Linked DNA regions of Prochlorococcus marinus XMU1411. The protein of the gene in region 2 interacts with the protein of the main gene of each other region in a pairwise test. Links are inferred from orthologs where the notes say so. Each region holds a gene or a part of one and is shown on either strand. Other genes may lie near its edges. The genes, in order: sfsA and HA145_RS03075.

The links.
Region 1: the proteins of HA145_RS03075 (region 2) and sfsA interact in binary tests that used the Escherichia coli proteins (3 or more experiments, as listed by UniProt). The link is inferred for Prochlorococcus marinus XMU1411 from one-to-one orthologs.

What each region holds. Positions count from the first base shown.
Region 1 is NZ_JAAORI010000002.1:177,673-191,375, reverse strand. What follows is about bases 7,092-10,063. They hold sfsA (DNA/RNA nuclease SfsA), read right to left. Parts: upstream 8,962-10,063; coding sequence 8,221-8,961; downstream 7,092-8,220. Other genes in these bases: murJ (murein biosynthesis integral membrane protein MurJ), read left to right, coding at 9,033-10,063; HA145_RS01420 (ammonium transporter), read right to left, coding at 7,092-8,039. Outside these bases: HA145_RS01455 (adenosylcobinamide-GDP ribazoletransferase), read left to right, coding at 1-691; HA145_RS01450 (sensor histidine kinase), read right to left, coding at 669-1,805; HA145_RS01445 (DUF3155 domain-containing protein), read left to right, coding at 2,058-2,426; HA145_RS01440 (alpha/beta hydrolase), read right to left, coding at 2,423-3,040; purH (bifunctional phosphoribosylaminoimidazolecarboxamide formyltransferase/IMP cyclohydrolase), read left to right, coding at 3,074-4,627; HA145_RS01430 (DoxX family protein), read right to left, coding at 4,628-5,188; HA145_RS01425 (4-hydroxy-3-methylbut-2-enyl diphosphate reductase), read right to left, coding at 5,293-6,489; more of HA145_RS01420, read right to left, coding at 6,579-7,091; more of murJ, read left to right, coding at 10,064-10,616; HA145_RS01405 (DUF3181 family protein), read right to left, coding at 10,613-10,903; HA145_RS01400 (hypothetical protein), read right to left, coding at 10,919-11,170; glyA (serine hydroxymethyltransferase), read left to right, coding at 11,408-12,679; HA145_RS01385 (competence/damage-inducible protein A), read left to right, coding at 12,676-13,703. UniProt on the Escherichia coli protein: Binds to DNA non-specifically. Could be a regulatory factor involved in maltose metabolism.
Region 2 is NZ_JAAORI010000003.1:243,019-260,611, forward strand. The notes cover bases 3,222-6,148. They hold HA145_RS03075 (glutamate-5-semialdehyde dehydrogenase), read left to right. Parts: upstream 3,222-3,993; coding sequence 3,994-5,304; downstream 5,305-6,148. Other genes in these bases: HA145_RS03070 (translocation/assembly module TamB domain-containing protein), read left to right, coding at 3,222-3,927; folB (dihydroneopterin aldolase), read left to right, coding at 5,317-5,679; HA145_RS03085 (esterase/lipase family protein), read left to right, coding at 5,685-6,148. In the rest of the region: more of HA145_RS03070, read left to right, coding at 31-3,221; more of HA145_RS03085, read left to right, coding at 6,149-6,278; HA145_RS03090 (M3 family metallopeptidase), read right to left, coding at 6,271-8,358; HA145_RS03095 (NAD(P)H-quinone oxidoreductase subunit 4), read right to left, coding at 8,371-9,912; thrB (homoserine kinase), read right to left, coding at 9,992-10,939; HA145_RS03105 (glucokinase), read right to left, coding at 10,945-11,982; thrS (threonine--tRNA ligase), read right to left, coding at 11,993-13,909; trpS (tryptophan--tRNA ligase), read right to left, coding at 13,913-14,929; HA145_RS03120 (hypothetical protein), read right to left, coding at 14,919-15,341; HA145_RS03125 (YcjF family protein), read left to right, coding at 15,508-16,845; HA145_RS03130 (metal ABC transporter substrate-binding protein), read left to right, coding at 16,866-17,593. UniProt on the Escherichia coli protein: Catalyzes the NADPH-dependent reduction of L-glutamate 5-phosphate into L-glutamate 5-semialdehyde and phosphate. The product spontaneously undergoes cyclization to form 1-pyrroline-5-carboxylate.

The DNA.
Region 1 (13,703 bases), on a different replicon or contig from region 2:
TAATCCCGAATTTAAAAATATTGCACAATTTGCGCCGCCTTTGGGATTTTTTATTGGAACAATACAGAGTTATATTTTTCTTTTTTTAAAAACAAACTCTTGGTCAATTTATGCATCTACATTAATTTGCTTGGCTTCAGGATATTTGATTACTGGTGGTCTACACATTGATGGTTTAATGGATACTTTCGATGGTATTTTTGCGGGTAAAAAGAAGCGTTTAAAAGCCATGAAAGACAGTAAAGTTGGCTCCTTTGGGGTTCAAGCTTTAGTTTTTATAACTTTAATTCAAATTGCTTGCATACTAAAAATTCAAAACCTAATAATTTTTGTTTTACCTATATGCTTATTTTGGGGAAGATTTTCAAATTTATTTTTTATAGAAAAGTTTGAATATATGAGTTATAAGAAAAAGTCTATAAGTCACAAAAAGTTTTGGAATGGATTTAAAAAAGAATCTTTGATCTCTATAATTTTTCTTTTAATTTTCACTGCATACCAATTAGTTTCAATTACATCCCAAGCAATATTAATTAAATTTTTAATTCTTATTTTTGTTGGTATTTTTCTAAGCTATTCTATCCCATACATACTGGGTAAAAAAATTGGAGGCTTCAATGGAGATGCCTGCGGTGCAAGTGTTGTACTAGTTGAAACTGCAATGTTGTTTACGCATGCAATTCTTTTATAGGTAGTTCTAAATAGAAAATATTTTTCTTCTTGAGATTTTTTAATTTCTCAATATTATCAATTGAGTTATTTTCCAGCAATCTTAATTCTCCTCCAATTTGTTTTGCTAATTTCCTCGCTAAAAAAAGGCCCACACCAGTGCCGTCTTTCTTCTTAGCGGCAGATCCTCTAAAACCTTTTTCAAAAATTTGCTCTTTTTCATTTTTGGTTATTTTTTTTCCATCATCAAATATACAAAGTCCTTTATTCGTAATTGTAATTCCAATCTCAGCATCTTTTTGGGCATATTTAAAAGCATTTTCTAATAAATTGGCCACAATTTCAGCAATTACAGCATATTTTGCCTTTAATGGCGATAATGTCCAATCTGGCCAAAGAGAAGGTTCAGTCCAATCTCTATTCTCTAAGTTCGCATTAGCCTTGCCCCTCTCTAAAATTGGCCTCAATAAGCTCTGAACGGTCATTACCTTTTTATTATCTAGATTTGGTGGCAATAATAATCTTTCTTCTCCAATTTCCAATGGTAGTTGAATAGGTGAATTTAATTGAGTAAAAGAGTCCATATATTGATTAATTTGCTTTTGCTCAATTATCATGCGTTCTACTATCTCAATAGAGTCATCATCTGAACCAAGTCTTTTTATTAGTAATTTTGCATATGTCCTAAGAGCAGCCAATGGATTCCTTAATTGATGGATTATGACATTGACCTGATTCTTCAAATAATTGATTTCTTCATTTTTATTTTGACGTTCTAATTCGATAGATACGCATTTAGCTAAAGATATTGAAAGCGCTTTTAATCTGGAATCAAGTGATACTGGCCAATTCGCCTCTTTTAAATCAGTTTCTACCCTTAGGACACCCAGTAGAATATCGTTTTCTTGAAGCGGGTACCATCTTCTATTAGGAGATGAAACTTTTAGTGAAGGATCATCTTCTATTGATAATAGAAGCCTATCAATTTGTGGCCATTGACCAATTATTTCAAAAGATGCTTTAGCTCCTTGCTTAGCTGAAGCAAGATACATAACTAAATTAGTCACTCCCATTGAGCAGCCAAAACTCTCTAGCTGTTTTATGATTAATTCTTCAAATTTTTTTGAAATATTCATAATTAATAAATTTTTGAGAATTTTTTTAAAAAAAAACTTGAAAAAGGGCTTGTAAAATATGAAAAAAGTATTAAGATATATAAAGAGGTCTGACTTTAGCCAGCCTTAAATATGAATATTTAATCATATTTTAAGCTACATCAGGGGTTGATGGGTCCTCTATGTAATTTGAAGTGAATTTAAAATCACATATATAAGATTAGTAAAAATAAATTCCACTAATCTCATTAATAATTTCGGGAGTACCAATCAATGTCAAAAAAAAGAAAAAGAATCAGCAGAAGACGATTGGCTGGCCAAAGAGTAATGGCACATGTACCCATATATCATATCGAAACTGGCAAACATAAACCAGTTACAGCAGCAAGAAGATTCATAGCTGAAAATGGTCTATCTGCGCCTTCAGTTTTCAATGTCAGAAGAAATGAACATACCACTGATAGGTTTTTTTGGGGTGAAAAAGGGTTATTTAGCGCCCAATATGCTGAAGAAAATCATTTTCTATTCCCATCACTAAAAGTTGTAGTTGAAGGAATTGGTGAAGAAAAAATATTTGAAGGTTTGGAACTTACTGCAGATGATTGGGAAGAGATTGAAGAATACGAATATGCATTTGTTTAAAAAATAATACTTATATTTGAACTTATAAAATTAATTAAATTTGAATCTATTTGATGAAATCCATCGAATTCTAATAATTCACAAAATTTAGAAGACTTACTTTTTACCATCTCATAAATAGTCCTAGAAGCATCTATGGGCACAACGTCATCATTTATTCCATGACTAATAATCAATGGCGAGCATTTTTCTCCAGGGTTCCAGTTGGGGTGAGGGTAACCACTACAAGCAACAATTAATCCAAAATTTAATTTAAATCCTACATCAATTGCCATTGCCGCCCCCTGAGAGAAACCCAATAAAATTGTTTTTCTTAGTGGAATGTGATTAGTATCAAATTTTTTTAATGTAACCAAAAGCTTATTTACTTCAACCTCAGCTCCATTCCAATCATGTGGGTATAATCCATACCACTGTCTTCCCTGACCACTTGGATGTAATCCAGGAGCCCTCAAAGAAATTACCTCAAAATCAAGATTTATTTTTTCAGTCATCTCCTTTCCAAATGTTAAAAGATCATCCGAATCAGCTCCCCAACCATGCATCAAAATAATTCTATGAGTTGCAGTTTGAGAGCTAATCGAGACAAATTCATGATCGATAGCATATTTCATGTTTATATTCTTAAGTAAGTAAACTTTCCCATAATGTCACCACTAGCTTTAATAAGTGTTTCTGATAAAAAAAATATAATCCCATTTTGTATGGAACTGGTAGAAAAATTTAATTATAAAATTCTATCAAGTGGAGGAACTGCCAAATATCTAATAGAGGCAAAAATTCCAGTTATTAAAGTTGCAGATTTTACTAATTCTCCAGAAATTCTTGGAGGAAGAGTTAAAACTTTACATCCAAAAATACACGGGGGGATATTAGCTAAAAGAACTGACGAGGAACATAAGAGAGATATAGAAGCTAACAATCTTAGTTTAATTGACTTAGTTGTTGTCAATTTATATCCTTTTAAAAAAACTGTAGATCAAGGAGCTAAATGGGAAGATGCTATTGAAAATATTGATATTGGAGGGCCATCAATGATTCGTTCAGCAGCTAAAAATCATAAAGACGTTTCCGTTTTAGTAGATCCTAGTCAGTATCAAAATTTTCTTGAAGAAAGCAAAAAAGGTAAATTAAAAGAGTCATATAAAGCAAAATTAGCACTTGAAGCTTTTCAACATACAGCAGATTATGACACTGCAATATCTAATTGGATAAGCAAAGAACGAGGTTTACAATCTTCCAAATATATTGAATCTTATCCACTAATCAAAACCTTAAGATATGGGGAGAATCCTCATCAAAAAGCTTTCTGGTATGGTTTAAGTAACATGGGATGGAACGCAGCAGAACAATTACAAGGTAAAGATTTAAGTTATAACAATCTATTGGATCTTGAGTCGGCACTTTCAACAGTTTTAGAATTTGGCTACAAAGAAAAAGATGAACTTACAACCGACACATTTGCTTCTGTTATCCTAAAACACAATAATCCTTGTGGTGCCTCTATAAGTAATTCAGCTTCTCAAGCATTTTTGAACGCTTTGGAGTGCGACTCAGTTAGTGCATTTGGAGGGATTGTTGCTTTTAATTCTAATGTTGATAGTGAGACTGCAATTCACCTCAAAAATATTTTCTTAGAATGTGTCGTCGCTCCATCTTTTGATGAGGAAGCTTTAGAAATTTTAAAAGTTAAAAAGAATTTAAGAATTTTAAAGTTTTCAAAAGATCAACTGCCAAAAAAGAGTCAAACTTCTACTAAATCAATAATGGGAGGATTATTAGTTCAAGATACTGACGATAGTAAAGAAAAGACTGAAAGTTGGATTTCAGTAACTAATAAAAATCCAAGTAATCAAATTCAATTAGATCTAAATTTTGGATGGAAAATTTGTAAACACGTAAAATCTAATGCCATTGTTATTGCTAAAGACCAAAAAACTATTGGTATTGGAGCTGGTCAAATGAATAGAGTTGGAGCTGCAAAAATTGCGTTAAAAGCAGCTGGGAGGTTATGTTCTGATGCTGTCTTAGCAAGCGATGGTTTTTTCCCATTTGCAGATACTGTAGAACTTGCAAATGAATACGGGATAAAAGCTATTATTCAACCTGGTGGAAGTCTAAGAGACCAAGAAAGTATTGATATGTGTAATTCAAAAGGAATATCTATGGTATTTACACAAAAAAGGCATTTCTTACATTAGCTAAGTTGATTTTGGATAATATGTAATCTTGTTGGTTTTTCTGAACAAAGAGAGTCTTCCTGGACCTGCGCATAGAAAGTAAAGAGAAATAGCCCCATATATAAAAGACAATTCAAAAGCATAATTATGACCCTCAACCACTGCTAGAGGAAAACCTTCTAGTCCAGTATCTAGGAGATGAAAATAAACAGCAAATGCCATAGTGGAGAATAGGCCAAGAGAAGAAAGCCTTGCAAAAATTCCTATAGCTAATCCTAATGGGCATACTAATTGAGTAATTGCAGCTCCAAAAGTCCAAATAACAGGATCACCTGGCAAAAATGGGAAGTACTTACCAACTACAAACTCAGCAAAACCCTGAGGGTCCTGTAGTTTCTCTAGGCCATGATGAATCATCAAAGCACAAAAACCAATTCTTAAAACAAAAATCGATAATTCTCCAAGGATATTAACTTCTGATCCTGAAGATGAATTAGCAACAACAACTTCAACTTTTTGAGGCGCTTTAGTTCTATTCATACTTGCAGCTGAAACCTGATTTGTTTGTGCTTTGTCTTCCATACTTCATAAATTTTTCATTATTCTAGTTAATAAAGTAGATCTTGTGGAATTAAGTAACTAATAAATTAAAGAAAATAAGCAAAGTTAATAATGAGAATCGATATTCAAGAAGCTATATTAATTAACTTTTCAATAACATCAGCAACAACCTTATCAGGAGTCGATGCACCTGAGGTTATTCCAACGTTTATGGTTCCATTGGGTAAAAAATTATTTTTAAGTTCTAAATCTGAACCAAGTGGTTTATGTAATATTGAATTTTCTTCAACTGATATCCTGTCTGGAGTATCTATATGGAAAGAGGAAATATTTTTAGTTATTGCTATTTCTTGCAAGTGAGTAGTATTAGAAGAATTAAAGCCTCCTATGACAACAAGAATATCAAGATCTTCATCAACCAAAGAGAACATTGCATCTTGTCTTTCTTCAGTAGCATCACAAATAGTATTAAAAGCTAAAAAGTGACTATTTAAGTTTTCTGGTCCAAATTTTTTTAACATCGTTCTTTCAAAAACCTTCCCAATTTCTTCAGTCTCGCTTTTAAGCATAGTTGTCTGGTTAGCAACTCCGACTCTATCTAAATCTTTATCAGGATCAAATCCATTAGAGCATGCTTTAGCAAATTTGTTCATAAATTCATTTCTATTACCTCTACCAAGAATATATTCAGATACATAATTAGCTTCTTCTAGATCAAGTACAACTAAATATTTACCTGCGAATGAACTAGTAGCGAGAGTCTCCTCATGCTTAAATTTTCCATGAATTATAGATGTGAAAACATGTTTTTTATGTTTCTCCACGGTATGCCAAACCTTAGAAACCCATGGACAAGTTGTATCAATAATATGACATCCTTTCTCATGAAGGAGTTTCATTTCTTGAACAGTAGCTCCGAAAGCAGGCAATATAACTACATCCCCATTAGAAACTAATGAAAAATCTTTAATTCCATTTTTTGCTGAAATGAATTTTACATTCATTTTTCTTAAATGATCATTAACTGAAGGGTTATGAATAATTTCGTTTGTTATCCAAATATTCTCATTAGGGTAATGTCTTCTAGTTTCATAAGCCATTGCTACAGCTCTTTCAACTCCCCAGCAGAAACCAAAGGCCTGAGCTAATTTAATATTTAGTCTACCTTTAGTGTAAGTGAAACCATTATCTCTTATAGAACTTATCAAATCACTTTGGTAAGCTTCTTCTAGTGCTTGAGCTCTTTTTGTAGGAGAATCAAAACCCCTTCTATTATATCTATCAGAGTGATGAAGAGATCTTCTAAAAGCTTGGGTATCCATCTTTTGATATTACAACATTTTAAATAATTTTTTGTAAAAAAAAAGAAACCTGACATAAGTCAGGTTTCTAAAATCAATTTTAAGTTAGATTATTTAGCAGATGCAAAGTCTGGATATGCTTCCATTCCATGCTCCCCTATATCTAAACCTTGAGTCTCTTCCTCTTCAGATACTCGGATTCCACCGAATAATCCTCCAATTACAGACCAAGCGATCCAACAAGTAACTAGTGTCCAAATAGCATAAGCCGCAGCTCCAAGAGCTTGTATTAGAAGAAGGCTAATACCTCCGCCATTAAACAAACCCATACCAGCACCATCTCCTTGTACAGCTGTACCCCATAGACCGATTACTACAGTACCCCATACACCACAAACTCCGTGAACAGAGAATGCACCTACAGGATCATCGATCTCAGCAGCATCAAGTGCTGCAACAGAAAATACAACGATAATTCCACCAACTAGTCCTGCAAACCAGGCACCAGCAAGTGTCATATCGCCACAACCAGCAGTGATACTAACTAATCCTGCAAGGATTCCATTAATAATCATTGTAAGGTCAGGCTTACCAGAAGTTAATGTTGAAACAATAGTTGCTCCAATAGCGCCAGCTGCTGCTGCCAAAGTAGTTGTTACAGCAACATATGGAACCCATTGGTCCATAGCAAGTTGAGAACCGGGGTTAAATCCATACCAACCTATCCATAGAACTAATGCACCCAAAGTAGCTATAGCCATATTGTGTCCTGGCATAGCCTGTGGTTTTCCATCAGAGTATTTGCCGATTCTTGGTCCAAGAAGCATAGCTCCTACAAGACCTGCCCATGCTCCAACTGAGTGAACAATTGAAGAACCAGCAAAATCAACAAAACCTAAAGAATCAAGCCAGCCACCATTCCATTTCCAGCTACCAGCAATTGGATAAATAAATGCAGTTAATACAATCGCAAAAACAACAAATTCTCCAAATTTAACTCTTTCAGCAACAAGACCAGAAACGATAGTTGCTGCAGTTCCTGCAAATGCAGACTGGAACAAGAAATCAACAGTTGGGACTAATCCAGCGTCAGTTACCATATCTGCAGTAACTGTTGGATCAAAAAATAAGCCTCCAAAATAAAGCCATCCGTCAGCAACACTTCCTCCGTACATTAATGAATAGCCGATAAACCAATAAGAAGTTACAGCTAGAGCAAATACGAATAGGTTTTTAGCAAGTATGTTTACAGCGTTCTTAGAACGACACATACCTGCCTCAACCATAGCGAAACCGGCATTCATGAAGATCACTAGAATAGTAGCGATCAAAAGCCATAAATTGTTAGCAAGAAAAGCTGCATTCAACTCAGGTAAATCAGCTGCGTGAGCTGAAAGATTAAAAATACCTAAACCAAACAAAGCTAAGGGAACAGTTGCAAGCCACAACATAGAGCGGTTTGAACTAAATCCTCGAATACTCCTCAAAAGGAGCATAGGTCCATTAACAAGACTTGCATCTTGAAGTTTGGACCTAGAGCGCCTTTGAGGCGTTTGCAAAGCAGTGGTCATAAAAAAAAATTAGATCTGCAAAAAAACAGTTTGTGCTGTTTCCTTTCAAATTTAAATTTATTCAAAAAACTTATCCATGTCTAGTAGTTGTTGATACCATTTTTATAGTTGCACCTTAAAAAATTACTTGTTAAATTTGAAAACTAATTTTTTTTTGATTTCAAAATATCAAGTTTCTCTTTTATTTTAAGGGTTTAATTCCATTCCATGTTATGTGGTCTTTATGAAATTCAAAGGAACATGGAATAGTTATCATTCCTGCACTTATAGATTCTCTAAAAAGATTGCCGTACAAGGGATCTGCATCATCTCCAGGGGCAAAAAAACAAGCGTCTTTTCTTGTAATACAAAGTACTAAAACACTTTTACTTTCAGGAATTAATTCCTTTAATTCAATGAGGTGTTTTTGACCTCTTTTCGTTACTGTATCTGGGAATAGAGCTACATTTTCTTTAATCCAGGTCGTATTTTTAACCTCTATGTAAATGTTACGATTATCAGGATTTGAAGATTTTGGAGTTAAAAAAAAGTCAATTCTACTTTTTTTATCTTTTCCATAAGGGACTTCCGATTTGATTGTCTCTATTTCACCTATTATTTGGCTTAGCAAATTTTTCTCAATAACCTTTTTGATTAACTTATTTGCAAATAAAGTATTAATTCCCACCCAGACCTCATTATTTTTTGAATCTAAAACACATATCTGTTCCCAAGTAAAAGGTAATTTTCTTTTTGGAGAAGGGGACACACTTATTCTTACTTTTGCTCCCTCACTCAAAAGTCCCTTCATAGGACCTGTATTAGCACAATGTGCAGTTACTACCTCTCCACTATCTAATTTTATATCTACAAGGAACCTTTTATACCTTTTAATAAAAACCCCTTCAATTAATGGTTCAAATTCAATTATCCGATCATTCATAAAATATGTTGTAAGTTAAAAATCAAATATAATTGAAACTTAAACTTCTTGAAAATTTTGTACAAATCCAAATGCATTCATTTTTAAAAAATAATGTTTTTTCAATTTCGTTTGGTACTAGTCTTAGTAAATTAGCTGGATGTATAAGACAAATATTTATAGCTGCTGCTTTTGGAGTTGGGGTAACATACGACGCATTTAATTATGCTTATATTATTCCTGGTTTTTTGCTAATAATCATTGGAGGAATTAACGGTCCCTTACACAACGCTGTGGTTGCAGTTCTAACTCCCCTTAACAAAAAAAATGGAGGGATTGTTTTAACTCAAGTAAGCATAAAACTTTCAATATTATTAATTGGTTTAGCTATATTGATTTACTTTAATTCCAGTTTATTAATTGAATTATTAGCCCCCAATTTAAGTTACGAAGCTAAGTCTATTGCCACTTACCAATTAAAAATACTTACACCTTGTATCCCATTATCTGGCTTCATAGGTTTGAGCTTTGGCGCCTTAAATTCCCAAAGAAAATTCTTTTTATCAAGTATAAGTCCAGCAATAACAAGCCTAACTACTATTTTTTTTATTTTATTAAGTTGGATTTTCAATCAAGAAAATGCATATTCTCATCTCTTTACTTATTCGGGATTACTAGCTTTTGCAACTTTGACAGGAACTTTAATTCAGTTCGTTATTCAAATTTCGGAAATAAATAAAATCGGTCTCTTGAGATTAAAATCAAACTTCCAATTATTTAATGATGAAGAGAGAAGGATTTTTAAACTAATTATTCCAGCATCTATCTCTTCAGGTCTCAGCCAAATTAATGTTTTTATCGATATGTTTTTCGCTTCAAGTTTTCAAGGAGCAGCATCAGGACTAGCTTACGGAAACTTTCTGATACAAGCCCCATTAGGCATATTATCTAACTCTTTGATTTTGCCATTACTTCCAAAATTCTCAAAATTGAGAAGTGATAAAGACTATAGAGGACTTCAAAAAAAATTGATCTCTGGAATAGAGTACTGTTTCTTGACGACTATTTTTTTAAGCGGATTTTTCATAACATTTAATAATCAAATAGTACAGTTAGTTTTTCAAAGAGGATCTTTTGATTATTTAGCGGCTTTAAAAGTAAAGAATATATTAATTGCTTATGCAGTTGGTATACCTTTTTATCTTTATAGAGATTTATTAGTAAGAACTTACTATTCAATAGAAAAAACAAACTTCCCTTTTAAGTCTTCACTTGCAGGGATAATATTAAATATTTTTTTTGATTGGTTTTTAATTGGTGCTCCAATTAAAAATTTTGGAAATCTTTCAACATATAATTTTGGAGTTGTAGGAATTATTTTATCTTCAGTAATAGTCAATTTTATAGTTTGTATTTTGCTTTCTTTTAATCTGAGAAATGAAAATATCCATTTACCTAACTTGGATTTATTAAGGAAAATTATCCTAATGTCACTAGCAGCATTTATAGATAGCACACTTTGTTTTACTATTTTCAAAACTACAAATAACTTCAATTCAAATCTCGGAGAATTTTTATTATTGATAATTGGATCTCTAACTTTTTTTATAATCTATTTTTTACTTACAAAATACTTGAAAGTAAATGGATTTAAAGTTTATAAAAAAAAGATTTAGTTTTCAAAAAAACTTTCCAAAATCTCCCCTAATTCTTGAATTTGCGAGGTAGTGATTAACTTAATAAGTGGAATATTGTTAACACCATCCCCTACTTTTACGTTTATTGATTTCAAACTTATTTTTGCAGCCTCCAATGGGCCTTGATCTTTATTGCTGATACATTCAATAGCAAGATGTCTAGATAGGCCAGCATCTCCAAGATATAAATTCCACTTTTCTATTTTTATAAAAAGCTTTTCTGAAATAATATTTTCCAGATCACTTATTCCTATCTGAGAGTCCATAAATTAAAAATAAAATTAAGTTGATTGTTTTGAAGGATCTTTAGGTTTTTTTATAATTACAAAAAGTAAATGAGAGGCTAAAAGAATTGACCAGAAAATTGCAAAATTATTAAATAAAGCGATTTCATATTTAATTTCTTTTAAAAGCCAAGTGCCACTTACAATTGCAGTAAATATCATGCAGTGGATAACAAAATTTACGATTCGAGAAAAATGTTTATAGATGGGATCTTCTAAATCACCATTTCCATACCACTTTATAGGCATATTAAAAAATAGATTGTTAATAATAGATATTTTACCTGAAATCTAGTTGACTAAGAGACCCTGAAACAGAGATATTACATAATTATGCGCCTGTAGCTCAGTGGATTAGAGCACCTGACTACGGATCAGGGTGTCGGGAGTTCGAATCTCTCCAGGCGCGTTTAAAATTATGAAATATTCTTTTTATATTTTTCTAAAAAATATCGTCTATATTATGGTTATTACTTATTAAATTAAATGAATATCCTTCAAAATCTTAAAGAAAGTGATCCAGTAATATCCAATTTTATTAACTCTGAAAAAAATAGACAGGAAACTCATCTTGAATTAATCGCAAGCGAAAATTTCGCATCAATTGCCGTCATGCAGGCTCAAGGATCTGTCCTTACAAATAAATACGCAGAGGGATTACCTCAAAAAAGATATTACGGAGGATGTGAATTTGTTGATGAAATCGAAGAATTAGCTATACAGAGAGCGAAAAAATTATTTAATGCAAATTGGGCTAATGTGCAACCCCACAGTGGAGCACAGGCAAATGCTGCAGTTTTCCTTAGTTTACTTAAACCTGGCGACACAATCATGGGGATGGATTTATCTCATGGTGGACATCTAACTCATGGATCTCCAGTAAATATGAGTGGTAAGTGGTTCAATGCAGTTCACTATGGTGTAAATAAGGAAACTAGTGAATTAAATTTTGATGAAATAAGAGAGATAGCTCTAGAAACAAAACCAAAATTGATCATATGCGGATATTCAGCTTATCCAAGAACAATCGATTTTGAATCATTTAGAAAAATTGCAGATGAAGTTGGTGCATTCTTAATGGCTGATATTGCACACATCGCAGGACTTGTAGCAAGTAAACTTCATCCAAATCCAATTCCTTATTGTGATGTAGTAACTACAACTACTCATAAAACATTAAGAGGGCCAAGAGGTGGACTTATCTTGTGTAAAGATGCAGAATTTGGAAAGAAATTTGATAAATCTGTTTTCCCAGGAACTCAGGGTGGGCCCCTAGAGCATATTATTGCTGCTAAAGCAGTTGCATTTGGAGAAGCCTTACAGCCAGATTTCGTTAATTATTCCCAACAAGTAATAAAAAATGCCAAAGTTCTAGCTTCAACTTTAATAAATAGAGGTATTGATATCGTTAGTGGAGGCACTGATAATCATATTGTTTTACTCGATTTAAGAAGTATTAATATGACCGGTAAAATTGCTGATTTGCTCGTAAGTGAAGTGAATATCACTGCAAATAAAAATACTGTTCCATTTGATCCTGAATCACCTTTTGTAACCAGCGGGCTAAGGTTGGGTACTGCTGCTTTAACTACTAGAGGCTTTAATGAGAATGCTTTTACTGAAGTTGGCGAAATTATTGCTGATAGATTACTTTACCCAGATGATTCACTAATAGAAAATAAATGCAAAGAAAGAGTATTGACCTTATGTAATCGTTTTCCTCTCTATGAAGGCAAACTTGAAGCATCAATTAAATGACTCCCAATTCTAGAGGAGTTGAAATTCTTTCTATTGGAACAGAGCTACTTTTAGGAAATATTATAAATACGAATTCTCAATGGATTTCTGAACAGTTGTCCCAATTAGGCTTAAATCACTTTAGACAATCAACTGTAGGTGATAATTGTGATCGAATCATAAAAGAAATTCAAGAAATATCGAAAAGAAGTAATCTTCTTATTACAACAGGTGGCTTGGGACCTACCCCAGATGACTTAACTACTGAAGCAATAGCTAAATCATTTAATGAAACTCTTTTTGAAAGACCACACTTATGGGATGAAATTAAACAAAAACTTTCAAATTCAATGCTTCAGGACGATTCCTCTAGCTTAAGGAAACAATGTTTCTTTCCAAAAAATGCTCAAATAATTAATAACCCAAGGGGTACTGCCCCAGGAATGATATGGGAGCCAATAAAAGGATTTACTATTCTTACTTTCCCTGGAGTTCCAAGTGAAATGAAAACTATGTGGAAAGAGACGGCGTTTGAATACATCAAGACCAAATTCTCAGATAGCTATTCCTTTTTTTCTAATACTCTTAAATTTGCTGGTATTGGAGAATCTAGCCTTGCAGAAAAAATTAACGAGCTATTAAATCTTAAAAACCCAACTGTTGCTCCATATGCAAATTTAGGAGAGGTTAAACTCAGAATCACAGCCAGAGCGAAGAATGAAGTGGAAGCAAAAAATATTATTAAACCTGTAAAAGAAAAATTAAAAAAAGAGTTCTCAAAGTTTATTTTTGGAGAGGATAATGATACTCTCCCTAGCGTTTTAATCAAAGAATTAACCAAGAGGAATCAAACTATTGTTTTTGCTGAATCCTGTACTGGAGGCCTTCTATCTTCATCACTAACATCAATAACAGGCTCGTCCCAAGTTTTTCAAGGCAGTATTGTTTCCTATAGTAATGAATTAAAAAATTTATTATTAAATATTTCGCAAGACAAGCTTAATGAATATGGAGCTGTTTCTGAAGAGGTTTGTGAAGCTATGGC
Region 2 (17,593 bases):
AATTTAAATACTAAGATTCTTTTAGTAGGGATGCTTTTCCCCTTAGGTTTTTTAGGGACTTTTTTATTAAATAATTTTTTAAAAGAAACTTATAGTTCTAGGAAATTAGAATTAGAAGAAAGTATTGAGAATCTTTTAAATAAAAATGTTGAATTGGGTGATTATGTCGGGATTAGATTTCTAGGTTTTTCTTTAGGTAATTCAAAAATTAATGATAAAAAAGATACAGATTCTGTAATTAAATCTAAAAATGTATATGTGGGCATTATGCCTTTTAGCTCTCTTTTAAAACAAAAATGGATAGTAAAAATAAGTCCTGAGCAAACTGCAATTAATATCGATAGAGATTTTTTTAAAAGGGATAAACCTTATAAAAAAGATAGAAGTACAAAAAAATCAAAATTGAAATATGAATTGAACTTTAATTTAAATAAATATTCAGTCCTTAATTTTAAAAAGGCAGGATTAAAAACGAAAGTAAAAGGTAATTTTATCTACAAGTCAAGTAATAGACAAATTATTGCAAATATAAAATCAAATTTTGATGAAAAAGGTTTTTTAAAATTTAAATTTAATACAAAATTAAATCAAGACTTTTTAAAACTGGATTTATTTTCTAGGGGTTTAGATCTTGAGAGTTCTGAATATATTATTGGTAATAGAAAAATTAGTTTTAAAAAAGGTAACTTTAAATCTAACTTTAAATTTAATAAATTACCAAATAAAACATTTTGCAAAGGAAGATTTTCTTTTACTAACTTAAAAATACAATCGGAAGCTTTCTCAGAAAATATAAATTCAGATTCAACTAGTTTTTTCTGTAAAGATAATAATTTAATTGGTAATTCAGAAAAATTAAATTATGGAACTTTGACTTCGAATTTTTATCTAAATGTCCCATTTAATAAAAGTTCTAATAATATCGATCTAAAAGGAAGTATTGGATATATTAATAGCCTAAATCCAGATATCAAATTATCTGGTAATATTCCCTATTGGTTGGATAGAAGAGGTATTAATTTTGGTGATATAGATACTAGTTTTAAAATAAATAGAACTCAATTATCTAATTTAAATATTTTCAGAAAGAATGATATAAGGGGCTTTATTACTGCTAGAGGAGAATTAAAAGGAAGAATTACTGATCCTGATATTTCGATAAACTTTAATGTTGATTATCCACACTTTAAAGGTGTCCGTATTAGAGAAATATGGGAGGGGGATATTAAAAATAAAAATGATAAATTTGTTTTAAATATGAAAAACAGATACTCTCCAATTCCTTCATTTCTTTCTATAAAGTTTGATTATGATCTTAAATTAGATAATTTATCTTTTAGTAGAATTTTTAATTCTAATAAAGGAAACATAGAATTATTTAAGGAGAATAATAGTTATATTTGGAGAGCTAATAAATTTCCTCTTGATGAACTTGAATTATCTATAAGAAACAATCAATTCGATAGAATTGAAGGAATTATTAATGGTTCTGGATCAATATCTTTAGACCAGTCCTATCTTGATGGCAGACTGGCTTGGAGTTTAGGTAAATATAGAAATATAGAGCTAGATAATTCCTTATTTGATTTTAACTTTAATGAGAATTCTTTTAATATAAGCTCATCATTTTATCCAATTGATGGAGGAATAATTGAAGCAGAGTATAACTCAAATGCTAATAATAAAATTAATTTAGATTTTATTAATACTAGTACTATTTGGACAATACAGACCGCTATTGACATTTTGAATTTTGATAATAAAAAATTTAGTCAAACAAGTAGATTAAATATCTTGGATGATTTTGAAATAAATAAAGATAACAATTCGTTTAAAGAGAAGATTGATTTTATAAATAACTTTATTGAAAATAATAAAGCAAAAGATGAAAAGTTTAACTTGCAAAAATATTTTAATAAATTCAATAGTAGATATAATGCAGAAGTATCTATTGAGGGCGATAAACCAGGCAACTATAAAATAAATGCAGAATTAAATGGCTATCTTGATACTTCTAAAGATGATTACAAAAATAAAAAAGAAGAATTTTCTATTGATTTAAAAGGAGGATTATTAAGGGGTAAAGGTTCTTTAAGAATTAAAAAACTACCATTGAGTACTGCAAATATTTTTTTAAATCAATCAAGAGATTTTATGGGAGGGTTGGATATTAATTTATTTTATGATATGGATACAAAATCTTTCTCAAGTGAAATTGCTTCCAATAATTCATCAATAAAAAATAAAAAAATAGTATTTGATAAAGGACTAATTGAGTTTAAAAATTCTATTTTTGATATTGATTTTTCAGTATTAATAAATGACTCAGAAATTCCAATTAATATTGAAGGATCAATACCTATAAATAAATCAGATAAATTAGATCTTAGATTAATTGGAAATGGAAAATTTATTGAGTTAATAGATATTTTTGCTGATGAATACTTTACCTTTAAAAAAGGTGATGTGAATCTTAGAATGATTCTAAAAGGAACCTTAGAAAAACCTATCTTAAATGGATTTCTCGTAATTAAAGATTCTGAAATTGATTTTTTCAACAATATAATAGAAGACATTAATAGCACAATAATTTTTGATTTTGATTCTTTAGAGATCAATAATCTAAAAGCAAATTCTGAAGATTCTGGAAAGATTTTTATAAAAGGGTCTTTGCCTTTTTATGGTAGGAACGATTCCGAGAAATCAGAAATTAATTTGATAACGAATAGATTTACTTTAAAGAAAGATAATTTTAATTTTTTAATAGATTCAGATATTGATTTAAGTGGATCATTTGAAAGTCCTGTTTTGGGAGGTTCTCTATCTTTTAATAATGGATTTATTAATTTTAATAGCACCAATCAAAATATTAAAAAAGAAAATAATCTTATACGAAAAGAGGATAAAAAAGATTGGCCAGAACTCTATTGGAATAATAATGAAAATATTGAGATAATTTCAAATGAAACAATTTTGAATTCAGTTCTTTTGGGAGAAACTTTGCCTAATTATTTGGATAATTTAAGTTTTAATAATCTTAAATTAAAACTTGGTCCAGATTTTAAACTTCAATATTCAGAAATAGTTCAAGCTTATTTAGATACCAAATTAGACCTTAATATAAACGGAAAGGTAGGTAAAGATTTAAATGCCAGAGGTCTAATTTATCTTAAAAAAGGTATAGCTAATCTTTATACTACTCCATTTAAACTTGATAAAAATAAAGATAACTATATTTTGTTTGCATCAAGAAGTGGCGTTGTTCCATTTATTAATTTTTCTCTGGTTAGTAAAGTTCCAGATTCTATAATACCTATAAGTGAAAATAATGAGGATTTAAATATCTCAGGTGATCTTGATGTAAATGAGACTTCTAGTGGTTTTGGATCATTTGGTATTGGTAATTCAAGGCTTATTAAAATTGAAGCTTCTTATGAAGGATTTTTGGATCAATTATCTTTTGCAGATGAAAATAAAAGAATTCAATTAAGGAGCACGCCAAGTTATAACAGATCACAAATAATTGGTTTAATTGGAGGTAATTCAGCAAATTTAATAAATAGGGCATTTATTTCCCAACTTAATAATGCTGATGCTTTTAGTGAAAGATTTCAGTTATCTTTATATCCAGCTTTAATAGAAAATAATGATTCCTTAAATAATATTTTTTCCAATGAAAATTTAGATATAGAAAATGATGGTCAATCATCCTCTAATGAGGAATTTTCTTCTCAAGCTTGGGTAGCCGAACTAGGGCTTGATATTACTGATGCGATAAATTTTTCCTTTCAAACGGTTCCAGGTAGAGATGATATTTCACCTTTAGGAATTTTGACTTTTCAGGCCAATCCAAACTTAGAATTATTAGGTTCTTATGATTCCAATGGGGATTGGAAAAGTCAAATTCAATTATTTTTTAGATATTAACTCAGAAATAAATTTACTTTAAAGAATCGTTGATTTGAATTATTATTAAATTAACTAAAAATTATTATGGCTAATATCTTTGAAGTCCCTCAACCTGGTAATGATCTTATAGAAAAAGCTGATAAAGTTCGTTTGGCATCAATAAAAACAAGTCAAGCTGAAAATCAAAATCGAATTAAAGCCTTAAATTTTATGGCTGATTATCTAGAAAAAAATTCAAAAGAAATATTAGAGGCTAATAGCAGGGACTATAAAACAGCAGAAAAGAAAGGAATTTCAAAGGCTTTGCTCTCAAGATTAAAGTTATCCCCAGAAAAATTAAATTCGGGAATTGAAGGAGTGAGAAAAGTTGGAGACTTGGCTGATCCTGTAAATCAAGTTCAAATAAAAAGAGAGCTTTCAAAGGGATTGATCTTAGAAAGAAAAACTGTACCCATTGGAGTGTTAGGGGTTATTTTTGAATCAAGACCTGATGCCGTGATGCAGATTAGTTCTTTAGCAATAAGATCAGGTAATGGAGTAATACTAAAAGGTGGTAGTGAAGCTAATTTAACAAACACTGCAATAGTCAATGCCTTACAAAAGGGTTTATGGGAATCAGGTCTTGATTCAAATGCAATATGTTTACTAACAAGCAGAAAAGATAGCATGGCGATGTTAAATCTTGAGAAATACATTAATTTAATAATTCCAAGAGGAAGTAATGAATTAGTCAAATTTATTCAGGAGAATACAAGAATTCCAGTGCTAGGCCATGCTGATGGAATTTGCCATTTGTTTATAGATATTGAGGCAAATGTAGAGATGGCTTTATCAGTCGCTTTGGATAGCAAGATTCAATATCCTGCAGCATGTAATGCTATCGAAACTTTATTAGTCCATAAAGATATTGCATCAACTTTTCTAGAAAAGGCTATACCTTTGTTTCAAGGCAATGATGTTAAATTAATTGGGGATAAGAGATCAGTCGAATTAGGTTTAAAGTATGAGGCTAGTTTAGAAGATTGGCAAACTGAATATTTGGATTTAATTTTATCGATAAAAATTGTTGATAATATGGAGGAAGCAATCACACATATTCAAAAATATAGTTCAAAACATACAGATGGAATAATTACTGAAAATTCAATTACTGCCAATAAATTTATGAATTTAGTTGATAGTGCAGGTGTTTTTCATAATTGCTCTACAAGGTTTGCCGATGGCTTTAGATATGGATTCGGAGCTGAAGTTGGTATATCTACCCAATTACTTCCACCAAGGGGACCTGTAGGTCTAGAAGGTTTGGTAACTTATAAATATTTTCTGAAAGGCGATGGGAATATAGTTGATGATTTTTCATCCGGAAAGTCTATATTTACACATAAAGATCTTTAAAAATTTTTAAAGATGGAAACTTTCTTAAAAATTGAGAATATTAAACTTTGGGCTAGGGTTGGCGTTCTTGATGAAGAAAGGGAATTAGGTCAACTATTTAGTTTAGATATATTTTTGTGGACTGATTTTGAAAATTGTACAGTAAATGATGATATAAAAAAAACAGTTGACTATTCTAAATTAGTTCAAATTTTAAAAGATCAATCTAAAAAAATATATTGTTTTACAATCGAAAAGTATTCAAACGCAATTTTAGAAATCATTGATGAAGAATTTAATCTTTCTAAAATTAAAATTATTTTGACAAAATGCAATCCTCCAATAACAGGTTTCGATGGGAAGGTTTCAATAGTAAGAATTCTTGAAAATAATTAAAAGTATTGGAAAAAAGAAATCCCATTATATTGATTCATGGTCTTTGGAATACTTCAAGTATTTTTTCTTCTATTACCTCAAAACTTGATAATATTGGAATTGAATATTTTGCCCCAACTCTTAAGCATTCATATGGAATGACTTCAATTATTGATCTAACAATAATATTAAACGAATTAATTTTAGACAAATACGGTTTAGAAAAAGAAATAGATATTTTAGGATTTTCTATGGGAGGAATAATTGGTAGGTACTGGCTTCAAAAATTTAAAGGATATAAAAGAACAAGAAGATTCATATCTATAGGCTCCCCTCACAAAGGAACATTGATGGCTCAATTAATACCTAGTTACCCTTTTAGAGGAATATCAGAAATGAAAATAAATAGTGAGTTTTTGAAAGAGCTTGCAAATAATGATTTTTTTCTTGATGGTATCGAGTGTATAAATTTCTTTACTTATTGGGACCTAATGGTATTCCCAAGCTGGTGGACTAATTTAAATTTTGGAAAGAAAATATCAGTAAAAGTATATAAACATAGAAATCTTGTGAGAAATAAATCTGCGATTTACAAAATAATCAATGAAATTATCAATTAGCTCCAGAAAGACCTAAGTGTCTTATTAAGGAATCTGTTTGTGGTTTTCTTCCCCTGAATAGTTTGAATATGTCTAATGGAGGTAAGCTTCCACCTAAGCTAAGTATTGTATCTTTAAATTTCTTGCCTATTGACTTTAAATTTTCAGGATTTTCTAGATCAGCCTCTTCGAACATTGAAAAGGCATCGGCACTTAGAACTTCAGCCCACTTATAGGAGTAATATCCTGCAGAATATCCTCCTGCAAATATGTGACTAAAACAACAAAGAAATTGATCTTCTTGAATTGGTTCAATAACAGTAGTTTGTTTTGCAATTTCTCTTCTTATTTCGTCTGCTGTTTTGCCTTGGTTTTTATCAATATTACTGTGTAATCTGAGGTCTGTAATTGCAAAATGTAGTTGTCTAAGAGTAGCCATACCACAATTAAAAGTTCTATTCTTTAGGAGCTTCTCAAAATTCTCATCGGATAATTTTTCTCCTGTTTTATAGTGATTAGCAATATTCATAAGTGTATTTTTATGGAAACACCAGTTTTCCATAAATTGACTTGGAAGTTCGACCGCATCCCATTCAACATTATTGATGCCAGCTGCTTGAGGAAGATTTACAGTAGTAAGCATGTGTTGAAGACCATGACCAAATTCATGGAAGAGTGTCTGAACTTCTTCAAAACTCATCAAACTAGGTTTATCTTTTGAAGGTGGAGTCTGATTACAAACAAGATAAGCTACAGGAAGTGTCTTTTTGCCAACATTATTTTTATTCAAACATTCATCCATCCAAGCCCCTCCTCTCTTTGATTCAGGCCGAGAATATGGATCAAGGTAAAAAGATGCTATTTTGTTATCTTCTTTGTTAAGGATATTAAAAAATAAAACTTCATCATTCCATAGTGGCGCCTTGTCAGTTGCCTCCACTACTTTAATTTCAAAAAGCTTCTCACTTAATTTAAATAAACCTTTCAAAACATCACTTAGTGGGAACCAAGGTCTCAAAGACTCCTGATCCAAATTCAGCTTTTCCTTTCTAAGCAGTTCAGACCAATAACTAATATCCCATGGCTCAATATTCTGCGATTTTGGAAAACCATTAGCTTTAGAGAACTTATCGAGCGTTTCTAATTCGATTTTTGCGGTTTTGAATGCTGGTTCTCTCAATTCTTCTAAAAGCTTCTCAACATTTTTAATTTCTTTCGCCATTTTCGTTGACAAACTTAGTTCTGCCCAATTTTTATAACCGAGAAGATTAGCCTGTTTAGTTCTAAGAGATAATATCTCTTCTATAATTTGAGAATTATTATTTTCTCCTTTAGAAGCTCTCCCAACGAATGCCTTATATAGTTTTTCTCTAAGGTTACGGTCGGTGGAATATGTCATAAATGAAGTATAAGTTGGAATATCTAGACTTAATTTCCAAGGACCATTTTTAATATCAACTTCTTCATCTTTTTTTGACTGATTGTGTGCAGAAATTGCCATCAATTCAAGAACTCGTTCAGGAAGACCATCAACTTCAGATTTTTTATTTAATATTAAAAACCATTTGTTAGTGGCATCAAGAACATTGTTGCTGAAGTCTGTTGAAAGTTTTCCAAGCTTTTCTGAAATTTTATTGAATTCTTCTTGATCATTTGTTTGCAGTGAAATTCCTCTATGCTGCATCTCAAGAATTTCCTTATCTAAAATTCTTTCCTTGATTTGATCAAAGTTATTCGTATCTTTAAGTTTGACTAAACAATTGTAAATTATTTTACTTTGTCCAAATTTATTACTCAAGCTAATAATCTCTGGAAGAAATTTTGAATAAATATCTCTAAGACTTTCAGAATTATTTACAGCATTTAGATGACTTATTACACCCCAACTCCATCTAAGAATTTCATTGACTTCATTTAATGGATTTATTACCTTATCCCAATTTAAATCATTTTGAATCAAATAATTAGATAAATTTTTCTCTATGTTTTTAAAGTCTTTGTCTATCTTCTCTAGTACTACTGGAAATTGTTTACTTATGTTTTCGGGAGTAAATTTTTTAAATTCTGGTAATTCTCCATATTTAAAAATTGATGTATCCATTTATAAAAAAATTTAATTAACTAAATTTGGGATTAATCCTATTAACTTAGCTAAAGTAAGCTGCTGACTGAGAGCATTGGTGGAAGATTCGTATAAATTTATGGCGATTTTCGGCCAAAAACCTATTACTAAAGTAGGCAATAATAAACTGAAACCAATCGTTAATTCTCTACCATTCATTTCTTTAACCGTTGCTAGTGCAGGAATTCTAGGGCCAAAGAATACTCTTCTACACATGGATAGTAGATATATTGGTGTTAGTACTAGACCAATAGCTGCTATTAGGATTGTTATTGATCTGAAGAGAGAGCTGAAGCCCTCCTGACTAGTTATGCCTAGAAATACAGTTATTTCACTAATAAAACCGCTCATGCCAGGCAATGCGAGGGAAGCTAGAGAACTTGCTAAGAAAAATGCAAAAGTTATTGGCAAAACCTTTGCTAAACCTCCCATATTTGGGATGGAAAGAGTGTTTGTTCTTTCATAGAATGAGCCTGTAACAAAAAACATAGCAGCTGCAATAAGCCCGTGGCTAATCATTTGAAGCATGGCTCCACTTATGCCCAATGCATCCACGGCTCCAATTCCTAAGAGAACAAAGCCCATATGACTTACTGAGCTACATGCAATTCTCCTTTTAACATTATCTTGTGCGAATGCATTTAGTGCTCCGTAAATTATATTAATGATCCCAAGAATAATTAATGCAGGTGCAATTTGCAGATGTACTTCAGGTAATATTTGTACATTGAATCTTAAGAGAGCATAGCCTCCCATTTTTAGAAGTATTCCGGCAAGTAACATTGATACAGGGGCATTAGCCTCACCATGCGCATCGGGTAACCAAGTATGAAGAGGAAAAATAGGAAGTTTGACTCCAAAACCAATTAAAAATCCTAGATAGGATAATAATGCTAGGCTACCTGTTACGTGTTTATTGGTTAAATCAGTAATATTTAAAGTAAAGGTATCACCACTCAAGGCAAGTGCTAATCCGCTAATGAGTATTAATAAAGATGCTAAAGCTGTATAAAGAATAAATTTAGTTGCAGCATATAATTTCTTTTTCCCTCCCCAAATTGCAATAAGTAGGTATACGGGAACTAACTCAAGTTCCCAAGCTAAGAAAAATAATAAGAAATCTTGAGAGAGGAAAACTAGTGCTTGAGCTGATGCTTGAATTAATAAAAGAGCAAAATATAAATTAGATTTTTTCTTTATTTTCCAACTTGCGGCAGCTGATAAAAATGTAATTAACCCACTCAAAGCTACTAATGGAGCAGATAATCCATCCACGCCAAGTGACCACTCTAAGCCTATGGATGGTAACCAAGCAGCTCTTTCTATAAGTTGCAAAGAGCTATATGAAGGGTTAAATTTTTGGAAAAGCACTCCAATAATTAGTAGGAAATCTATAAATAAAAAACTTAATGAGATATTTCTAGGGAGTGTATTATCTTCTCCTTCTCTCGAACTCAAGAAAGGCATTATTAATGCTCCAATTAGAGGCAGTAAAACGATAGAAGATAGCCATGGAAAAGATTCTAAATTCATTTATGGAATGAATAATTTTTTTATTCTAGTTGAAGTTGTACTAGCTTGAGACTATAACATTAAAAATGCCTAAGTAAAACTACTTAGTAGGCATAGTGCTAAATTGACTGCCTGTTGTTTGAACGTTTAAGAATGGTGCTCTACTTGCTACACCTGACTTTTCCCATGCTTTTACCATCGCTTGACTGACAGATTTGCCATTTTCCTTTTTACACAAAGCCAAGATACTTGGTCCAGCTCCACTAATTGCGCATCCGAAAGCCCCCGCTTTTAGTGCAGCATCTTTGACTTCAAGTCCTCCCTTAATAAGTTTCCATCTGTAAGGTTCATGTAACTTATCAAACATTCCTTCTCTTATTAGTTCATCATTTCCTGCTTTTAATCCATTTAGTAATAAAGTAAGTGCCCCCATATTTGTCACTGCATCAGATATTGGTACATTTTTAGGCATAACCTTTCTTGCTTCACTTGTGCTCAAACGAATAGCAGGTATTGCTACAACCGCTTTAATGGAGTCGTGCCAATCACATCGTATGATTCTCCATCTTTGAGAAGAAGAACGGGCTGTCAAGCAAAGCCCCCCTAATAGAGAAGGGACTACATTGTCAGGATGACCTTCTATGTCAATGGCAAGTTCTAGGAGTTTTTCTTTGGACAATGGGGAGTTCATTATTGCATTTGCTCCAATTAGTCCAGCAACTATTGCTGTAGCACTACTTCCAAGTCCTCGGGCAGGTGGTACGGCCAACTTAACTCTTGCTTCAAGTGCAAAAGGATTCATTTTTGCACTTTCCCATACCTTCTGAGCCGCTCTAAAAACTAAGTTTTCAGGTCCTCCTCTTAAATGATTGCCATCTGTACTTTCCATTATTAAATCAAATCTATCTCCACCACCTTCAATTCTTGTAAAAATAAATTCATTATATAGATCTAATGCTGCTCCAAGGCAGTCGAACCCAGGTCCTAAATTAGCAGTTGTGGAAGGTACTGTTACTCTTATTTTTTTACCTACTTCAGGAATAGACATTTTTGTTATTTTGTTTTTAAAAGCATTTTTGCCCTGCAGGCTGCACTAAAGAGTCCAAATTCTTCATCTAAAATTACTTTCAAAGGTATAGTTCTAAGAATATCTTTTAATCTTCCTTTATCAAAAAATTGTTTCATAAATAAATTCGATTTAAAGTTTTTGAAATGTTTTGGTGCGGTTCCTCCAGAGATCCACAAACCTCCAAAGCATAGTTCTTGAAGAGCAACATCTCCCAATAAAGAAGCATAAGCATTTAACCATATATTCTCAGCTTCAATCATTAACTGATCACCCTCGTTCGAAAGAGAACAAATTTTTTCTGGTAGTTCTTTTCTCAAGGCATCGGAAATATTAATTCCTTTGAAATATTTTTGTAGAGGATGGTATTTAGCATCAGATTTGCTAAGTCTCCACTCGGCTATTCTTGACAAACCAGTACCGCTAATAATTCTTTCACAAGATATCCTTTCAACATTTAGATAATTTTTGAGCCAAATCTTTAGTTCCCATTCTGATTTTGATTTCGGCGAGTATTCGACATGTCCACCTTCGCTAGATAAAACTATTACGTTACTGCCTGATATTATTCCTCTAGCGATACCTAAACCAGTCCCAGCTCCAACAATGGCATGTAAATCTTTGTTAGCTCCTTGAGAGGTTGATCCATTTTGGATTATGGAATATTGACTTTTTTTTAAAAAAGGTATTCCATAAATTTGCACTGCAAAATCATTTATTAGCTCACAACTTTTGAAATTGAACTTATTTTTTAAATCTTTCCCAGAAATATTCCACGATAAATTAATAATATTTGCGTTGTCATTAGATATAGGACCCGCCACAGCGAAACAAGCTGAGGAAGGATAATTAAAGTTTCGGCATTCATTTTTGAGAAAATCTTCAAGTATTAATTCAAAAGAGGCCCATTCAGAAGAAATATATTTCTTTTTTAAGATTAAATTGGGAGAATTACCATTTACATCTTTTTTGTATATTCCCAATAGAACCTTCGTCCCTCCTAAATCACAAGCGAGAAAATTCATATATTTAAAATTATTCTGTTCTCCCTTTTTTTTCTATTAATTCGTCCATTAATTTGAATATTTCGGGTAAATTGAAAATTCCTAAATTTTTCCCATCTAAAGCTCTTAAGGCTACTGAATCAGTTTCCTCTTCTTTATCTCCAATAACTCCAATTAAGGGAACTCTCCCAAGAGTTGCCTCCCTTATTTTATATCCTATTTTTTCATTTCTAATATCAACTTTTGCTCGATAACCCCTAGAACTCATTAATTGATTAAACTCTAAACACTTTTCAATATTTCTATCGGTAATGCTTAATAAAATTATTTGATATGGTGCAAGCCAGATTGGAAATTTAGCTTCATATTGTTCAATTAAAATCCCAATAAATCTTTCAAAGGATCCTAAAATTGCTCTGTGAAGCATTACTGGATTTCTTTTTTCATTATCTACATCAATGTAAGTGGCATCCAATCTTATTGGCATTGAGAAATCAACCTGAATTGTTCCACATTGCCAGACTCTATTAAGACAATCTTTTAATGAGAATTCTATTTTTGGGCCATAAAAAGCACCTTCCCCAGGTTGAAGTTCCCATTTTAGATTCTTATTATCGAGAGCTTTGGTAAGAGCCTCTTCTGATTTATCCCAAATCTCTTCACTTCCAACCCTTTTTTCAGGACGAGTTGATAATTTAATAATGATTTCATTAAAACCAAAAGTTTTATAAACCTCGAAAACAAGATCAATAAAAGTAGATACCTCTTCTTGGATTTGTTCTTCTGTGCAAAATATATGTGCATCATCTTGAGTAAAGTTTCTTACTCTCATCAATCCGTGTAGTGCTCCAGAGGGCTCATTTCTGTGGCAAGAACCGAATTCAGCAAGACGAATAGGTAAATCCTTGTAACTTTTTAAACCTTGATTAAATACTTGAATATGGCATGGACAATTCATTGGTTTAATTGCATAAGTTCTATTTTCTGATGCGGTAGTAAACATATCATCTCTGAATTTTTCCCAGTGACCGGATTTTTCCCAAAGTGATTTATCAACAGCTTGTGGGGTTTTAATTTCTAAATAATTATTTTTTTTAAGTATTCCTCTTATGTATTCTTCCAGTACCTGATAGATTGTCCATCCATTCGGATGCCAAAAAATCATTCCTGGAGATTCATCTTGTATATGAAAAAGTGAATGTTTTTTTCCAAGTTTTCTATGATCTCTTTTTTCAGCCTCTTCAATTCTTTTTAAGTAGTCATTGAGTTCTTTTTCTTTAGCCCATGCAGTTCCATATATTCTCTGTAATGATTCATTCTCGCTATTACCTCTCCAGTATGAACCTGATAATTTAAGTAACTTAAAGTGTCTCAAATGTCTTGTGTTAGGTACGTGAGGCCCTCTACACATGTCGATATATTCTTCGTGCTTATATAAATTGATGAGACCTTCTTCAGGAATTTCTTCAATTATTTTTAATTTAAAAGTCTCATCTCTTTCTTTAAAAGTTTTAATTGCCTCTTCTTTAGAAACTTGTAAAATTTCAACGTCATAGTTTGTTTTTATTAATTTATTAATTCTATTTTCGATTTTTATTAAATCTTCAGGAGTAAATCTGTATTCAGAGAAAATATCGTAATAAAAACCATCTTCAATTACAGGCCCAATAGCCATTTTAATATCAGAGTAAATTTGTTTAACTGCATGACCAATAAGGTGAGCGAAGGAATGTCTTATTATTTCAATTCCTTCTTTATCTTTTGATGTGATGATTACAACTTTGGAATCTCTATTTATAGGAATAGTTGCATCAATTAGAACATCATTTACTTTCCCAGCAATTGTTGCTTTAGCTAATCCAGCCCCTATACTCTGGGCAATTTCTAGAATAGTTACAGATTTTTCAAAAACCTTTTTTGAACCATCAGGCAAGGTAATTATTGGCATAATTTATTTCTCCATTTCAAAGAATCCCAATTTTGATTTAACTCTTTTTAAAGTCTTATTTGCTAAATCTTCAGCTTTTTCCTTCCCTTGATCAAGGATTTTATTTAGTTGATAGGGATCATTAATTAATAATTTATATTTTTTCTGAATAGGTTCTAGTGATTCAATAAGTTGTTGAGTAATTAATTTTTTAAATGTCCCCCATCCAGTCTCTAAGAATTCATTTTCACATTGAGAAATCTCTTTGCCAGTTAATATTGAATAAATCATCAATAGATTTTTAGATTCTGGTCTCTCAGGGTTGTTAAATTCAATTCCAATAGAACTGTCACTTTTTGCTCTTTTAATTTTTTTTGTGATTATTTCAGGAGGATCTAATAAGTTAATGCGACTGCCCTCATTAGGATCACTCTTGCTCATCTTCTTTGAACCATCAATTAAACTCATTATTTTTGAACCATTCTTCATAATAATTGGCTGAGGGATTTTTAAAATATTTTTATCTTTACTAAATCTGGCATTAATTCTTTGTTGTGCAATATCTCTGGCAAGTTCAAGATGTTGTTTTTGATCCTCTCCAACTGGTACAAAGTCAGCATCATACAGAAGGATGTCTGCCGCCATCAGGATCGGATAGTCAAATAATCCAATAGATACATTATTACCCTGTTGTATAGATTTTTCTTTAAATTGAATCATTCTTTCCATCCAATTTATTGGGGTCATGCAATTTAATATCCAACAAAGTTCTGAATGAGCAGAAATTTGACTTTGGACAAAAATTGAGCATATTTCGGGGTCTATCCCACAAGCAACGTACAAAGCCGCAGTGGAAAGAGTATTCTTGGATAATTCTTTAGGATTATATGTAGCTGTGATTGCGTGCAAATCAACTACACACAGAAATGTTTCATATTGATCTTGAAGCGCAACCCAATTATTAATGGCCCCAAGCCAGTTCCCAATGTGTAAATCACCAGTTGGTTGAACTCCAGAAAGAATTCTTTTTTTATTCGCCATCCTCTTCTAATTCGGTAGATTGGATCTCTTCAGTTGTTGTACTTTTTACAGGTCTTGCAAAAGGATCAGGTACTGTTTTTGTCTTTTCTTCATAAGGATTTTGTGATTGTCTATTCGGAGAAGAGTTTTTATTATTTTTTGCATATTCTGTGATTGATTCAATCAATTTTTCGTCTTTGATCATTTCGCTAAGTGTTCTGACGGAGAAACCCAGAACTGCAACGGTAGATCTCAATTGAAAGGCCTCTTGTATTGATTTAACAGCTTTCATTTCGTTATCACTTAATCTTATGCGGAATCCTCCTCCATCTCTTCTGCCGCCCGATCTATCTCTGAAATTAGATCTTTCATTGTTAGTACGACCTCTGTAATTTTCTTGTCCAGGATTATTGCTGAAATTTGAATTAGACATCTTGATGTTTCGTAAGTTATTTAAATAGTCTATTAACTTAGCATCTTGTTATGCAATAAGTCTTTTTAAAAGCCCTAAATTTTTATCTTTTGATTAACGACTTATGAAATTTTGCTTTTCTCATTCACAACTTGCATTAAAATAAAATTAGAAAAAAAAAAGTATTGTGTTTGATATTAGTAAAGACAACCTTTTAAAGGATTTCATAAAATTTCCAAAAAAAAATCTTCTTATTATTTTATTATTATTAGGTTTTGGGGAATGGTTTGTTAGTGACTTAATTCATTTTGCAGGCGGCTCAATAGGATTTTTTGCTTTGTGTTTGGGGGGATATTTTTACTTGAAGAATGATAAGCCTAAATTTAATGAGCCAAATAATTTAGATGGTTGGATAAATCTATGTAATGAAGATTTAAATTTTTTTGAAGAACTTGAAGCAACAAATGAATTAGAAAAACAGAATTCAAAAAGAAAAAAAATACTTGAATCGATTCTTAATAGATTTGATGAAAAAGAAAAAATAAGTTGTATTGGACAAAAAGATTACCAAAGTTGTCAGTCTGTTTTGAAAAGTTATTTCAAAGCAGATAAATTTGACTTTGATTTATACGAAAAACTGCCTAAATACAATTCTTCTCAAGTTATTCCAGAAGAAGCTTTGAAGAGTGATGCAATCTTGTATTTTATAAACTTGCCTTTGTCTGCAAATGATTTTTTGTGGCTGGAAAAGTTTCCTAAAAATATGCCAATCTGGTTGGTGGCTTCAACTTCCAACGAAATAGAAGAGAAAAATCAGATAGAAGATCTAAAGTCTCAAATTTCAAGTGAATTTATAAATAAAATTATTACTTTTGATGTAAATAAGAATGAAATAACAAATATACCTTTTTCGTTAAGGAAGTTTTTCATAAGTTCATCTAAAAATATTGAAAATACAAAAAAAAGGCTCTTGAAAGAGCTTCATGTTGCTTGGCAATCTGAAATTGAAGGGATAAGAAGAATGCAGTTAAAAGGTATACAAAGAAAAAATCAAATTCTAGTCGCGACAACTGTTTTCTTATCTCCTATCCCATCAATTGATGTTTTGGCAATGACAGTACTAAATTCATTAATGATTAAAGAAATTAAGTCCATATGGGGATGTAATTGGTCTCCTGAAATTTTAGATAAAGTATCTAAAGAGATTTTAAAAACTGCAATTGCTCAGGGAGTTATTGAATGGAGTGGACAGACTCTAATTGGCATAACAAAATTACATGGCCCAAATTGGCTTGTCTCTGGAACATTTCAGGCTGTAAGTGCTGCTTATTTAACAAGAGTAGTATCTAGTTCTTTGGCTGATTTTATGGCAATAACAAAAGGAGTAGAAGAACCTGATTTGGATTTTATAAAGAAAAATTCTGAGAAAATTGTTGAAAAAGCTTTTGAAAAAGAAAAAATAAATTGGAAAGGATTTATTTCTGATATTAGAAAACCACTTATGAAACTATCTTTTAGTTCATAATCTAAGGTTGAATTTTAAATATGAGAAAAAATATTCTTTTTTTAAGTTTGTTACTTCTGCTTTCTCTTGCTTCAGGTTCATGTAAGAAAATATCAAATAAAAATGAAACTAAAGAAGTAATACTGGCAAGTTTCACTGTTTTGGCGGACATAATTAGCAATGTTGCTAAAGATGATTTTATTGTTAGATCAATAACGAAACCTGGAGTTGAAGTTCATGGCTACCAACCAACTCCAAGCGATTTGGTAAATGCCTCTAGTGCTTTTGTTTTTATTGATAATGGATTTGGATTTGAATTATGGGCTGAAAAATTTGTTTCTAATTTAAAAGTTAAAAGAATTACTGTCGCGGAAGATTTAGATCCTATTTTCATTAGTGAAGATTTTTATAAAGGGAAACCCAATCCTCATGCCTGGATTTCTCCAAAAAGAGGAATCCTATACGTAGATATTCTCGTGGATTATTTATCAGAATTGAGGCCATCCAAAAAGGCATTATTTGAAGAAAATGGAAAAATTTATAAAGATAAACTCTCTAAAATAGATAAAGAATTCTCACTTTTTATTAATAACTTAAATAAAGACAGGAGGTATCTAGTAAGTTGTGAGGGTGCTTTTTCATATTTAACAAATGATTATGGATTAGAGGAAGTTTATTTGTGGCCAGTTAATGCTGAGAGTCAAATTACTCCCAAAAGAATGACAAGAACAATCTCTTTAGTTAAAGAAAAAAATGTCCCATCTGTATT